DNA from 2 places in the Methylobacillus sp. genome. Region 1 is predicted to be linked to the other one. Evidence: riboswitches for the same ligand, from Rfam matches in the RefSeq annotation. Region 1 holds a riboswitch; the other holds the start of a gene.

What was found. Region 1 has a riboswitch for thiamine pyrophosphate ahead of V7Z75_RS02815 (TonB-dependent siderophore receptor). Riboswitches for the same ligand answer to the same signal wherever they lie in the genome.
Region 2: it holds a riboswitch for thiamine pyrophosphate, as region 1 does, so the genes downstream of both, V7Z75_RS00860 (sodium:solute symporter family transporter) here and V7Z75_RS02815 (TonB-dependent siderophore receptor) in region 1, are expected to answer to the same signal.

The regions. Positions count from the first base shown of each region.
Region 1 covers NZ_DAIUFW010000002.1:102,245-109,947, forward strand. The annotation lists gene V7Z75_RS02810 (ATP-binding protein) at 1-253, shown strand, start outside; gene V7Z75_RS02815 (TonB-dependent siderophore receptor) at 756-2,978, opposite strand; TPP riboswitch at 3,045-3,144, opposite strand; gene V7Z75_RS02820 (SulP family inorganic anion transporter) at 3,273-4,919, opposite strand; gene V7Z75_RS02825 (di-heme oxidoreductase family protein) at 5,052-6,404, opposite strand; gene V7Z75_RS02830 (ABC transporter substrate-binding protein) at 6,415-7,692, opposite strand.
Region 2 covers NZ_DAIUFW010000001.1:164,650-172,352, reverse strand. The annotation lists gene ahr (NADPH-dependent aldehyde reductase Ahr) at 1-93, shown strand, start outside; gene ogt (methylated-DNA--[protein]-cysteine S-methyltransferase) at 159-692, shown strand; gene V7Z75_RS00875 (MgtC/SapB family protein) at 714-1,976, opposite strand; gene V7Z75_RS00870 (LLM class flavin-dependent oxidoreductase) at 2,047-3,333, opposite strand; gene V7Z75_RS00865 (3-oxoacyl-ACP reductase) at 3,518-4,318, opposite strand; TPP riboswitch at 4,347-4,452, opposite strand; TPP riboswitch at 4,559-4,662, shown strand; gene V7Z75_RS00860 (sodium:solute symporter family transporter) at 4,712-6,163, shown strand; gene V7Z75_RS00855 (mechanosensitive ion channel) at 6,260-7,703, shown strand, end outside.

The DNA.
Region 1 (7,703 bases):
GGCGCTGGCCGCACAACACGACTATGCCGCTACCATTGTCACCGCGCCGACCATGCCTTGGGTCGCGGACGGTTTGCAGCGCGAATCCGATGAGGTGCGCCAGCAGGTGCATGCCCGCTTGCTCTGCAAGTTGCATGATGCGGGGGTTGCGTATTTGCTCGTTGACGGCAGTCTGCAACAGCGTGTGATGCAGACCGTCGATTATCTGGGTTTGCATTTGCCCGCTGATGAAGCAGATACTTTTGCGCGGTGATTTCACCGTATGCATCCTGCAACGGCTGGTTTGGTTTGGATATCTTCCATGGTGGTTAAGTCTTGTCAGGCCGCTTTTCGCTTGTCAGCGAGTCACTTTCATTTGCTTCGCCAAATGAAAGTAACCAAAGCAAAGGCGACCCCGATTGTCTGCGACCCGGAGCTAAGCTCCGGGCACCCTGCGTTGCTCGCTTTTCATGGGGACTGGCTGAACTCGCTGCGCTCGAACAGACGCCAGTCCTGAATCCATGAAAAGCTGCGCTACTCGGCGCAGCCAGACGGGGAACCCAACTGCAACAGCGACTTGGCATTGCTGCGCTGGCCCTTGGCTTTGAGGGGGCATACCCCCAATTCCCCAACTGTTTGTTATCCCGGCCTTGAGCCGGGAACTCGTGACGTTTGCGGGAATGCAACAAGATGCCAGATCAGTCCGGCATGACAGGTGTGTGAGAAAGAGAAATGCTGGGGCGGCGTATCCTTGAAAAGTCTGTGAAAACAGCCTGTTAAAAATCAATCTGCGCCGACACGCGGAATACGCGTGGCGCGCCCGGGATCAGGTAGCCGCCTAATGCGCTTGATGAATCGCCCCAATAAAATTTGTTGAACACATTGTCCACGCCGAAGCGGAAGGTCGTGACCGTGCTGCCGAATTCGGCCATATAGCGCGCGCCCAGGTTCAGCACGTGATAGCCGTCCACCTTTCTGTTCAAGCTTGCGATCTCGTTGCTTGGGGAGAAGTATTTGCTGCCGGAGTAAATCCATGTTGCATTCAGCTTAAGGGCGGGGATGCCCGGCCATGCATATTCGCTATACACCGCGGATTTGAATCTTGGTACGTTGCCTGCCTGCTTGCCTTCGATGCGTGGGTCGCCCGTACCTTCGGCCCTGGCCCGCAACGCGGTCAAGCTGGCGCCCAGCATCCAGTCGCGCGTGACACGCCCCTGGGCTGCGAATTCCAGGCCGCGGTTGACTTGTGTGCCGTTGACCACATAGGTTGATGTGCCGCCCGGATGTTCATCTACATATTCATTATTGCGCTTGATCTGGAAGATGGCTGCCGACAGGTTGATATCCTTGGTTGGCTCGGCTTTCACGCCAAGCTCCATTTGTCTAGACTTGCTGGGGTCCATGATGATCTCGGCATTCGTAGTGCCGGTAGGTGCCTCACCCCCAGGCTCCAGACCCTCTGCATAAGAGCCATAGAGTGCCACCGTGGGTTGGAGGTTGTAGACCAGTGCAGCACTCGGCAAGATAAAGTTGTTATCGGTACTGCGTGTGGTGACCCCTGATGAATTGAACTGATCGCGCTTGAGTGCTACATAACGTACACCCGCGTGCAGCTTGAGCTGATCATTCAGTGCCATGACATCTTGCACAAAAATCGCACGTTCTTCATCTTTACGGCGCAAGTGAACGGGATTGACGGCTGCTGTTGAGTAATTGTCGTAATAGACAGGATTGTAGATATTGCTATCGCCAACATACTGGAACGCATAGTCGGCAAAGTGATCGCGACGACGCAGCGTGGAAAGGCCAACGGTGAGATCGTGCTTTACCGTGCCTGTGATGGCATCGCCTTGTAGCAGTGCTTGGGTGGTGGTGATGGAGCGCTTGTCATTTTTACGACGCAGGTCGTAGAGGGCATACTGTCCACTACTGCCATATCCAACCGTTGCATTGGTTGGACAATAGGCTGGAGCATTGGCTAAATCATTAAAATTCCAGCAACCCGAAGGTAAAGCCACGGCATCATCGCGATGTAGCACTGATTGGTTGGCCTGCAAGGTGGTACGCCAGTGGTCGTTCAGCGTGTAGTTGAACTTCACGCCGATATTGTGGCTGTCATCGACGACAGGGCTGCTCCAGGATTGATCATTGAGCATCTGCTTGGCACGAATGCCTGTCGGAATGCGCTGCTCCGGCCCAAGCAGCTGGAAGCCTGGCACGGTCAGTTGCGATTTGTGCTGATAATCCAGATCAAGCTGCAAGAGCGCACGGGGACTCAAGTGGAAATCAAACGCACCTGAAATGAAGTTACGATGGCCTGTTGAGCCATCAATATAGGATTTGATGTCTTCCGCCGCAGCATTGATGCGATAACCGAAGATACCGTTTTCAGTGCGTCCGCCAATATCTACCGCGCTATATACCGTACCGCGCTCGCGAACCTCAAAGGTTGCTGTGTGCAGCGGCGTATCGGTGGGGCGCTTGGTCACATAGTTGAGCATGCCGCCTGCAGCAGCGATGCCTGATTGCAGGCCTGCCAGGCCTTTGAGTATTTCGATGCGCTCCTTGTTTTCCATCGGCACCATGGCTTGCGCCAGAATCACCAATCCGTCCTTGCGATAGTTGGCACCCTGATCCAATACGAATCCGCGAATCGCAAACCAATCTGCCAGACCAACGGCATTGTAGGAGTTTTGCACACTAGCATCCCACTTCACGGCATCGGTGGCCGAGCGCACGCTGCGGTCCTGCATCTGCTCCTGCGTGATGACATTGATCGAGGCTGGCGTTTCCAACAGCGGTGTTTCGGAGAAGCCGCCAACGCTGGCGCTGCGGGCAACGCCATGGGCAGATTCGGAGGTGATGACGACTTCCGGCAATGCGTTTGGCGCTGCGGAGGCGGTATCGCTGTCATCATCGCTCTGGGCCAGGGCAACAGGCGCAAAAGCGCAGGCAACGGCCAGCACGCTGAGTTTTTGACGAAAAGGGAAAGCAGGCATTGTTTGGTTCCACTCGCGTTAGGGACAAGCATGCGCGGGAACGGACAAAGAATCTCTGGATGGACCTTGAGTGGCTTTGCGCTTTCCTACGCTGGCATTATCCAGGTCAGGTTCAAGGGTATTTCTCACCCGAAGATTCGGCTCTTCAGGACCCCTAGCGTGGGACGTATACTAACAAAGAAAGTGGAAGAAATGCCAATTTTCGTTGCGCACAGGGTTGGATGCCGCGCATGGCAGCCAATTGGCTGCGTATTCAAGTGAGCCATGTGGAAAGGTTTGTGCGTAAAAGCCTGTTCAATGGCGATGGGCCGGAAAGTGAGCTTCCGGCCATAGTAAGTGCAGGTGCGGCAGCACATTAGGTTCGCCGATCTGGCTGGTGAGTCCTGCGCGGCGCAGTTTTTCCAGGATATTGGGTCTGGCTTCGGTGATGACCAGCCGGATCTGGTGCTGTCTGCAAGTGTCCAGCAGGTTCCATAATGCCTGCATGCCGGTGGCGTCCATGATCGGTACGCGCGACATCCTCAGCACAATGGTGTCGGTATCCTCGCGTATGGTTTGCAGGCGGTGCTGCAGGTGCTCGGCAGCGCCGAAGAAGAACGGCCCTTCCAGGCGATAGACCAGCATGCTGGATGGCAGGCGCCATTCGCGCTGTCCGTATTCCTGTTGCAAGTCCTCGTCGCTCAGTTGCGTCACGCTCACCGTGTCGGCCATGCGCTTCATGAACAGCAGCGTGGCGAGCATGACGCCGATATTGACGGCAATCACCAGATCGCTGAACACGGTGAGAAGGAACGTGATCAGCAACACGGCAACATCCGCGCGTGGAGCGGTCTTGACCATATGCAGGAAACGCGTGGCCTCGCTCATGTTATAGGCCACCACGAACAGGATGGCTGCCAGTGCCGCCAGCGGGATATTCACCGCCAATGGCGCCAGCAGGATGACGATCAGCACCAGGGTGGCCGCATGCACGATGCCCGAAAGCGGGCTGTTGGCTCCGTTGCGGATATTGGTGGCGGTGCGGGCCAGCGCGCCAGTGGCAGCGAATCCGCCGAACAGGGGAGCGGCGATATTGGCAATGCCCTGGCCGATCAGTTCCTGGTTGGATTGATGGCGTGTGCCGGACAGGTTGTCGGCCACCACGGCCGATAGCAATGATTCAATCGCCCCCAGCAGCGCAATGGTGAAAGCCGGGCCAATCAATTCGATCATGGTTGCAGGGCTGATGCCTGATGGCAGAGAAAAATGCGGCAAGGACTGCGGAATGCCACCAAATGCGCTACCTATGGTCGCGACTTCCTTGAAGTGGAAGACGGACTGTACCAGTGTTGCGGCGATAATCGCTACCAGTGGGCCAGGAACTCTCTTCCAGCGGCGGTTGGAGAAAATCAACACTGCCAGCGTGAATATGCCAAGTAATGCAGTCTGCCATTGCAGATGCGGCAATGCCTCAAGCAAGTGCAACAGTTTTTCATGAAAATGATGCGAGGCTTGCGGGGAGAGTCCGAAAAAATCCTGCCATTGCCCGACAAAGATAATCACTGCAATGCCGCTGGTGAAACCGATGATGACAGGCTCGGGGATATAGCGGATAACGCTGCCCATGCGGGTGAGTCCCATGACCAGCAGCATGACACCAGCCATCAGTGTGGCGATCTGCAGGCCCGCGATACCATACTTTGCGGTGATGCCGGACAGGATGACGATGAATGCGCCGGTCGGCCCGGTAATTTGCACGCGGCTGCCGCCAAACAGGGAGGCGAGCGTGCCAGCCACGATCGCGGTATATAAACCTTGTTCCGGCTTTGCGCCCGAGGCGATGGCAAAGGCCATGGCCAGCGGTAGCGCCACCACGCCGACGATCAGCCCTGAAATGATATTGCGGGACCAATATTGACGCGAGAGCAAACCCGCGTGCTTGGCTTCAAGGATGGCAATCATGATGTGGTGGGAAAATGTATAAAGCAAACATTATAGGGCTTTTCTACTCATGCCGTCATGCGGGCAATGCGGTGTGCTATAGACAGTTGCAAGGCAGATCAGTAGTTTTGAAGGCGAGCAGGGCGGGCCCGTTTACAGCGATTCGATGAAACTCAGCAAGGCATGACGTTCTTCTGGCGTCATGGCGCGTACCATCTCCTTTGCTTCCTCGGCTTCCCCGCCATGCCAGAGAATGGCTTCCAGAATGGTGCGCGCGCGGACGTCGTGCAGGAATCCCGCGTTTTTCTCCACCAGCTTAGCCAGGCCTATGCCCCACAGGGGAGGCGTGCGCCATTCACTGCCGCTTGCCGCGAAATCCGGGCGGTGATCCGCGAGTTCTGGCCCCATGTCGTGCAGAAGCAAATCGGTATAAGGGGCGATGGTCTGTTGACTCAGCGCCGCCAATCTGGGGAAATCCCCTGTCTTTATCTGGGGGCGGTGGCAGGCTGCGCATTGCGCCTGCTGGAAAAGGATTGCGCCGCGCTGTACCAAAGGCTGGTCCTGATGGCGCGGCGCAGGCGCGGCCGATGCCAGTTGGTAGAACGCCATGTTATCGAGCTGCTCAGTGGTGATTTCAGGCGTGCCTGACACTGGGGCCTGCTTGCAGCCGGTTTGCTGTTCGGCACAATTGCCATGAGGAAACAAGCGGGAGGACAAGCCCATGTCGCCAGCCAGGGCGTTGGCCGTCTGTTCGCGCAGCGTCGCCACATTGGCCTTCCAGCCAAAGCGCCCGATCACCTGCCGTTGCTGCTCCGCGCTCCAGACACGATTGAGCCTGCCCTTGATCTTGCCGGGCTTGGGTTGCGATTCCAGTGCCAGCAGGGTGCTGTCCGCAATGGCTTCGAGCAGGCCCGTGCCATAGATACCGGGCGCGATGCGGGCCGAGGTTTGCAGGTTGTCCGGCAGCGTGCCATAGGCCAGGCTGCTGAACGTGATGATTGGTTTGCGCAGCTTCACACGCTCGCCGCCGTTCAATGATATTTCGCTTTCCTCGTAACGCAGATGGGCGCGGCCTTCGGCCTCGACGCCCGGCGCGCCGAATTCCTGCAACTGGTCGCCATACCATGGATGGGGCAACGGGCTGCCTTCAGGTGTCTTGCCGGGGACGCTCAGGCGGACCAGCATGGCGCGCATGGATTCTTCCGGGCCGTCAGGCGCGAAGCCGCGTCCGTTCTTGGCATGGCAAGCAATGCAGGAGTTGCGGTTATACAAAGGCCCCAGCCCGGCAATATCGCGGTCTTCCGCCGGGGAAATGATCCAGCTTTGCCGGACCAGTCCTCGGCCTAACTGGAACTGCAGGTTTTCTTGCGAGGAAAGCGGACGGATAGGCTGGCTATAGGCTTCGCGGCTTGCAAGGCTGGTCAGCACCTGCGCCGGTTCATCGCCGTGGGTAGCAGCGGGAGCCAGGGTGAGAATGCAAACAGCGAGGGACAGGATGCTGCGCATAGCCCCAGGATTACCGCTGTGACGCGATACGGGCGGCTTCCTGGTAGCGCTCGTGCATGACTTGCTGCCACCGGCTGATGTCCGCTTGCTTGGGAGGCTGCAGGGATTCTGCCGCGGTTTCGTCGATCGGTAACTTTTGCAGCAGCTCCCTGGCCTTGGTCACTTGCGGCGCATCGGCGCCCAGCTTGGCGCTAGCACTCTCGATGGCGCGGATCGCCTGTTGCAGGGGCGCCAAGTTGAGGGTGATGATGGCATCGAACAGCGCATTGGTGGCTTCCTGGCGCGCTAGCCCGCGACGGTTGTCGTACACAAAGGCCGGATTGTTCTCGAATGGATTGAAGTAACCGGCAGGCTTGTCTGCGTACACCGAGGCCCTAACCGGCAATTTGCGGATATCGGGGTGGAACAATAGCCGCTGCCCTTGTTCGGACAGCACGAATGCGCTGAAAGCCTTTGCTCCTTCGGGGTTGGCTGCATGTTTCATGATGGCAACGTGGGCAGGGGAATAGCCAGTCAATTTAGGGTAGGCAAACTGCAATGGCGCACCGTTGGCAATGGCGGATGCCGTGAAGAAATCGATGGTCAGCCCCGCGAACAGGCGGCCGCTGGCAACATCGTCAGTGACGAAAGTCGCGCCCGCAGTCACCAGCTCCGCATTGGCGGCGATGGCCTGCAACAGGTTCCAGCCCGCCTGCCAGCCGTAACCCTGCAGCAGGATATCAATGAGCGGCGGCGCATAGCCGACCTTGGAAGGGATGGGCAGCGCGACCTTGCCCTTGAATCCCGGCTGACTGAGATCTGCCCAGTCATGGGGAACAGGCAGCCCGGCGGCGGCCAGGGCCTGCGGGTTGCTCACAATGCCGTACCCGGCAATCTCACTGGCGATATGCTGGCCTTCGCGCAGGGGAAAGCCATTGACGGTTTCAGGCAGGCCATCCAGCTTGATATCCAACGGCTGGAATGCTTGCATTTTCTCAAGCTGGGCGAAATTGCGCTGGGCAGGCGTCCAGTACACATCTACCGGCTGGCCTGACTCCTTGAAGTAGCTCATGGCGTCGCGCGATTGCCGCCAGAGAATCTCCAGCTTGTATTGCGGATACTGCTTCTCGAAAGCCGCCTCGAACTGCGAGACGACTTCCTGCGGATAGCTGGTCATGACAATGACCTTGCTGGTGTCCGCAAATGATGCCTGGCTGCCCAATAGCAGCCAGAGCAGAAGAACTCGGGAAAGCCAGCTCGATGCTGTCTTGATAGCCAATGCTGTCTTGAGGGTCATCGAGCTGGTCATACAGTTCTATC
Region 2 (7,703 bases), on a different contig from region 1:
CATTTTCCCATGAGCCAAGTGAATGCTGCCATGCGCCATCTGGCTGATGGCAATGCGCGATACAGAGTAGTGCTGGATGCTGATTTTTCCTGATTGCAGTATGCTCATGGCACACCGCCGGGAATTCACGGCGGCGCTCACTTTGCTTGGAGTCTTGCATGACACATTTTGATTTTCTATTGGAACGGGTTGCCACGCCGCTGGGCCAGATGTTGATCGTGACCGATCAGCAACAGCGCTTGCGCGCGTTGGATTGGCAGGATCATGAAGAGGATATGCATACATTCTTCAGGCGTCAGTATCACGGCAACAGTATCAGCCTGCATGAAACCAACCAGACTTCTGCGGCCACGCGCGCCATGTTGGAATATTTCGACGGCAATATCGCCATCATCGACCAGATTCCGTATGCCACGGGCGGTACGGATTTCCAGCGCGCGGTATGGCAGGCGCTGCGGGAGATTCCGCACGGCCAGACCATCAGTTACGGCACGCTGGCGCAACGCATCGGCAAGCCTGCCGCGGTTCGCGCCGTGGGCATGGCCAACGGCGCGAACCCCATTTCCATCGTCATTCCCTGCCATCGCGTCATCGGCGCCAATCAATCCCTGACCGGCTATGGCGGCGGGCTGCCGCGCAAGCAATGGCTGCTGGCGCATGAAAGCGGGATGATGACTGGCAGCTTGATATAAATCAGTGCTGGAGCCGCAGCCTCACCCACTTAGCCACATCACCAGCATGCCCGAGCACAAGGCAATCGCGACCACCGGATAAGTACGCAATGCAAGCTCCCGTCCGCCAATGAAACCCACCAAAGCGGCCTTGAGCACACTGTTGCTGATGACCGCCAGCACGATGCCCTGCACCGCGACATGGCTACCAAGCTCATGCTGCGCGCTGCGCGACAGGGACAAGGTAATGGCATCCACATCGGCGATCCCGGCCAGGAGGGAGACCAGGTAGACACCGGCATCTCCCCAATAGCGCCTGCCCGCCTCCACCAGAAACAGGATCAGTGTCAGCAGCAAGGCGAACCGCAGCGCAGGACCCAGCTCGAACGGGTTGCGCAGCGGAGTTTCAGCGTTTGCGGGCTCTTCCTTGACAGCGCGCCGCCAGAAAACAGCCGCCCCTGCCATATAGACCAGGAACATGATGCCCAGCGGCCAGGCGATCGGCAGCAGCAAGGAGGCGTTCACAACTGCGACTTCCAGCAGCACGCGCGGGAACATCAAGCCTGACGTCGCCAGCAATCCCGCAGCGAGCAATTTGTATAGGTTTTTGGAAGACAACCGCGACAAGGTCAATGTCATGGCCGTGGAGGAAACCAGGCTGCCGAGGATAGCAGTGAGCATCAAGCCGTAGCGCGTGCCTGTGAGGCGCACGGCGATATAGGCAATAAAGCTAAGGGCGGCGATCAGCACCACCATCCACCAGGTGGTGTAGGGATTGAACACCTGCCAGGGATCGTAGGTCTCGTTGGGCAGTACCGGCAGCATGACCACGGATATGAACAATAGCTTCAGCGCGCCGGACAGTTCGGCTTCGCTCAAGCGCTTGAGGAGGGAATGCAGGACATTCTTGAGGCTGAGCAGCAAGGCAACCACCACGGCCCCGGCGCTGGCAAGCATGGCGTAACCCGACAATGCAAGGCTGCCGAGCAGGAAGGTGATGAGCAACGCCAGCTCGCTGGTAATGCCCTGGTCGCCGGTACGGCGCAAATCGCTCACGTAGGCAAGGCTGGCGACCAGCATTAATGCCAGCAGCACCGTGACCCAGACCGCCATGCCCATAGACTGGCTGAGCAAGGTGGTCAAGCCTCCCAATAGGCCGGTTAGCGCGAAGGTACGGATTCCCGCGCTCTGGCAGGATTCCTTTTCGTCGCGCTCCTGCCAGCCGCGCTCCGCCCCGATCAACAGCCCTGCTCCCAAAGCGATGAGCAGGTTGAGCATGATGTCTACGGAAAGCAGCTCGGACATGGAATGTTTTCTCAAATGGCGCAATCGTCATCATACATGATGGTCCAACGCCTAAAAACGCGGCAACGGGCTATTTTCTTGCGGGACGCTCCAGCCCCAGGTGGCCGCGCAGAGTGGCGTGCTCGTAGTCTTTACGGAATAAGCCGCGCTTTTGCAGCACCGGCACCACATGTTCGACAAAATCCCGCACGCTGTCCGGCTGCGACGGCGGCATCAGATTGAAACCGTCCGCGCCGCCATTGCGGAACCAGTGCTCCATCTGGTTCGCCACCTGTTCCGGCGTGCCGACCATGGTGCAGTGGCCGCCGCCCGCCGCCAACCTGCCCAGCAACTGGCGCACCGTGGGCCGCTCGGTCTCGATGATGCGCAGCACCGTGGCATAGCGCCCCTTGGGGCCAGTGAAAGCTTCCAGTGGCGGCAACGGCGGCACCGGAGCATCCAGCTCCCAATCCATGCAGTCCTGGTCGATGAACAACTGCAATTGCCGCAACGAGGTTTCCGCAGGCAGCAGTTCATCCAGCTCGCGCTGCTTGGCGCGCGCCTCCGCTTCCGTCGAGCCGACATAGGTCACCAGTCCGGGCAGGATGGGCACGTCCACCGTGCGGCCCGCAGCCTTCACCCTGGCCTTGACGTCGCTGTAGTATTCCTGGGCCGAAGGCAGGTCGTAGGCCACGGCATAAATCGCCTCGGCGTATTTCGCCGCCAGGTCGCGGCCGAAGCCGGAAGCGCCCGCCTGGAACAGCACCGGGTTGCCCTGCGGCGGACGCGGCACGGTCAAGGGGCCATCCACCATGAAATGCCTGCCGCGATGGTTGATCTGCCGCACCCGGCTTTCATCGACGTAATCCCCCGCGCGGTCGTTGAGCAAGGCGCCATCGTCCCAGCTATCCCACAATTGCAGCACGGCCTGAATGAATTCGTCCGCCCTCGCGTAGCGCTCGGCGTGGCCGGGCATGGCCTCGTAGCCGTGATTGCGCGCTTCCACATCGAACATGGACGTCACCACGTTCCATGCCGCGCGTCCGCCGGAAATATGGTCGAGCGAAGCCATCAGCCGCGCGGCATGGAACGGCGTGAAGAAGGTGCTGGAAATCGTGCTCACCAGGCCGATGTGACTAGTCGCCCGGCTGATGGCCGTCAAAGTGGTCACCGGCTCCAGAAACCAGCGCGGCCCGTCGGTGATGTTGTTGGTGGCATGGCCGTCGGCAAAGAACACCGCATCCAGCTTGCCACGCTCGGCAAGCTGCGCCATTTCCTCGTAATAGCGGATATCTCCCAGCCGCTCGACCGGGGAATCCGGGTGACGCCAGGCCGCGTTGTGGTGGCCGCAGCCGAACAGGAACAGGTTGATGTGCATCATGGCAGAACAAGAGCCTCTTTAGTGAATTCAGGAATGGCAGGCGCTGAATTAGCGGATAGCATGTGCGATCAAGAGTGGCTGACAAAGCTTGGCTTAGCGATCCGCTAGGCGCCCCGTCGCAGAGAGTACAACTAGTACGGCAAGGCGGAGTAACAACGCCAGGAAAGTCTTGTCAGCCGCGCTAGTTCTTGACCAGGCCGCCATCAACCACCAGGTTCTGCCCCGTCACAGCGCGCGACCAGGGCGAGGCGAAGAAAAGCACCGCGTCGGCGAACTCTTCCGGCGTGGTGACGCGGCGCAACGGCGTGCTCGCCGCAATCAGGTCGAACACGGCATCCGGCGTGGCGGCCGAGGCGTCAGTGGTGCGCAGCAGGCCGCCCGATACCATGTTGACGGTAATGCCGTCCGGCCCGAGGTCCTGCGACAAGGTGCGCGTCAGGGAAAGCAGCGCCGCCTTGGCCGCCGTGTAATCGTGATAAGGCACTACCGGGTTCTGGAACAGGTTGGTGCCGATGTTGACTACCCGTCCGCCGCCCTGCGCGCGCATGCCGGGCAAACAGGCCTGGACGGTATTGAGCGCGCCGCGCACCACGCCTTCGAATTGCTGCTGCAACCCTTCCCAGCCAAGGTCATGCGCATGCGCCCGCGCATCGCCGTTGAACTTGAAATCAGGCAGGGCATTATTGACCACAACCGTGATCGGCTTGCCGAAATGCGCTTGCGCCTGCTCTGTCATCGCCCGCACGGCAGCAGCATCGCTCACGTCCGCCTGGATCGCCAAAGCCTGTCCCGGCGCTTCATTGGCCAAGGCCTCGGCGGCTTCCGCGCTGTGAAGATAGTTGACGACCACGCCCGCCCCCTGGTCGAGGAAAGCGCGGGCGATATGCCGGCCCAGCCCGCGGCCGGCGCCGGTGACGAGCACGAGTTGTTCTTGAATCGGGAATAGCGGTGAAGATGGATTGCCCATGTGATTCCTTTGCAATGGTCCATGGCAAGGAATTACAAGGCAGGCAAGCTGCGACAGGCATTCCTCCGCCAGTATGATCTGGATCAGGTATACGGGTGTGTTCTCAGCCCTAAAGCAGATACTGCAACAAGGCACCCCGTGCCGAAAGACAGAACCATAGCATGGAATATAAAGAATTTACATCCGGCATCATGTGAAAATCACCATGAAAATCGTTATAATCTGGCACCGAAACGGCAAAACCTTATTGGGCCGTTTCAATCCTAGGGGAGCCGCTTGCGGCTGAGAAATGGCAATTGCCATGACCCTTAATACTTGATCCAGATCATGCTGGCGAAGGGAAGGAAATAGCGCATCCATCATTGTGCGTACTCCTTGTCGTTCGTCGATTACAGGAGTCACCACGCAATGCTCAGTACACAAGCCGCCCTCGCCTGGCTAGTCTTTTTCGCCGCCGTTTTTGCCATTGCCGGCATGGCCTATTCGCGCAGGTTCCGCGGCAACCTTGAAGAATACATCGTCGCGCGCAACAGCCAGGGCACGCTGGCCAGCATCATGACCCTGCTGGCTTCGTCGCTGGGCGCGTGGATATTGTTCTCGCCCGCGCAAGCGGCGACCTGGGGCGGCCTGACCGCCGTGATCGGCTACGCCATCGGCGCCATGTCGCCGCGCATCGCCATGATCCCGCTTGGCAAGCGCATGCGCGAGCTGATGCCCAACGGCCACTCCCTCACCGAATTCCTGGTTGCGCGCTACGGCAAGCCCATGTACCTGCTCGCACTGACCATCATGCTGTTCTACCTGTTCATCGCCATGAGCGCCGAGATCACCGCTATCGCCAAGATGGTGACATTGCTGGCGCCCGTGCCGCTCTGGGCCACCGCCGCCATCGTGCTCGGCTTCACCCTGCTCTACACCACCTACGGCGGCCTGCGCGCCTCCATCTTCACCGACAAGGTGCAGATCGTCATCATCATCCCGTTGCTGGCGGCGCTGGTCTTCATCGGCTGGCAGGCCACCGGCGGCATTGCCCCGGTCGCGGAAAAGCTGCAGCAAACCGCGCCGCAGCTGATCAACCTTGAGGATATCGGCGGCATCAAGGCCGGGCTGACCTTCTTCGTCGCCATCCTGCTCACCGGCATCTTCCACCAAGGCAACTGGCAGCGCATCTACTCCGCCAAGGACATTCCCACCATGCGCAACGGCTTCCTGCTCGGCGGCCTGCTGGTCGTGCCCTTCATCTTCATCATGGGCCTGTTCGGCCTGGCCTTCATGGCGATGACACCGGATGGCGACAGCTCGGTGGCCTTGTTCAGCGTGGTCATGCCCAATATCCCGCTCTGGCTGGCCGTCGCCCTGATTCCGCTAGGCATCTCGCTGGTGATGTGCAGCGCGGACACGGCCATCAGCGCCATCTCGAGCATCGTGGCGGTGGATATCGGCCGGGTGATGCCGAGGAGCAGCGCCGCCAGCCTGATGCGCCTGTCGCGCTGGCTGGTGCTGCTGGTTGCGGTTCCCGTCTTGATCGTCGCCGCGCAAGGCTACAGCGTGCTCTACCTGTTCCTGCTCGCCGACCTGCTATGCGCCGCCGCGGCATTCCCGGTGTTCTTCGGCCTGTTCAGCCGCTCCCACACCGGCCGCGAAGCCGTCATAGGCACCACTGCAGGGCTCGCCGCCGGCCTATCCATGTTCCCCATGCCCAACCAGCCGGTGGCGCATTTGCTGGAATCCTTCCTGCTCGCCGCCCTGGTCCCGGTCGCCGTGATTGTCCTCATGCGCCTTCTTAAACGCCGCCAACAGCATTTCGACCTCACCACGCTGAACAGCGGCATCCGCAAACTGGATAGCGAGCAGCTTTGAGATGGCACGGCCTTGTTGACAAGTCTTTCCCGACGCGGCCATCATCTAGACCGTAAGACACCGGATATTGTCATCTAAACAACACGGGAGGATCGCATGAATACGGAATGGAACAGTATGTGGGGCGCGGTACAAACCGGCCTCGGCGACAACATGCTTCAACTGCTCGGCGCGCTGGCCATCCTCGTGCTGGGCTGGCTGTTCGCAGTGCTGGTGCGCGCCGGCGTGCGGCGCGGCCTGGGTATGGCAGGCACCAACCGCCGCTTTGCGCAATTGACCGGGCAGACCGGGAAGCCGGTGGATATCGAAAAAGGTGTGGCCGTCAGCCTGTTCTGGATCGTGCTGTTGTTCACCTTCGTCGCGGTGCTCAATTCTCTCGACTTGGCCATGGTATCCGGCCCGTTCGCTGCGCTGCTCACCGAAATGTTCGCCTATGCGCCGCGCATTCTCGCGGCCCTGATACTGGCGCTGGTCGCCTGGTTGCTGGCCAGCCTGGTGCGCGCGCTCATCACGCGCGTGCTGGCGAAGACCGCGCTGGATGAAAGGCTGGCCGAGCATGCTGGCATGGCGCCCATCAGCGACGGCCTGGCCCAGGCGCTGTTCTGGTTGGTGATATTGCTGTTCGTGCCAGCCGTGCTGGGAGCGCTGCAACTGCAAGGCCTGCTAGACCCGCTGCGCGACATGGTGGCAAGGGCGCTCGACATCCTGCCCAATGCCGTCGCTGCGCTGGTGATCGGCGGCGTCGGCTGGATCGTCGCCACGGTGCTGCGCAACCTGGTCAGCAACCTGTTGCGCACCGCCGGCGCCGACAATCTCGGCCAGCGCGCCGGTATAACGGAAACGCTGCGCCTGTCGCACGTGGGAGGCTTGCTGGTATTCATCGCGGTGTTCTTGCCGTCGCTGATCGCCGCGCTCGACGCCCTGCGCATCGAGGCGATTTCCCGCCCGGCCACCGACATGCTGTCCATGTTCCTGGCAGCCGTGCCGCACATCATCGCTGCCGGCTTGATCCTCGCGGTCACCTGGCTGGTGGGCTCGTTTGCTTCGCGCCTGCTGGCCAGCCTGCTGCAAACGCTCGGCTTCGATACCCTGCCGGCTCGCGTCGGGCTCGGCCATGCTTTTGAAGGCAAATCGGCTTCCGGTTTCGTCGGCAAGGTCGCGCTGTTCTTCGCCATGCTGTTCGCCACGGTGGAAGCCGCCAACCAGCTCGGCTTCCTGCAAGTCAGCGACATCATCGCCACCTTCATCCGTTTCGGCGGCGACGTGCTGCTCGGCTCCGTGATCCTGGTGATCGGCTTCTGGCTGGCCGGCATGGCGCATGAAGCCATCAGTCGCGCCGCAGGCCCCAACAGCCGCGGCCTGGCACGCATCGCCCGCTTCGCCATCCTTGGCCTAGTAGTCGCCATGGGCCTGCGCGCCATGGGCATCGCCGACGACATCGTCAACCTGGCATTCGGCCTGACACTAGGCGCTATCGCAGTAGCCGTGGCGCTATCCTTCGGCCTCGGCGGACGCGAAGCGGCCGGCAAACTAATGGAAC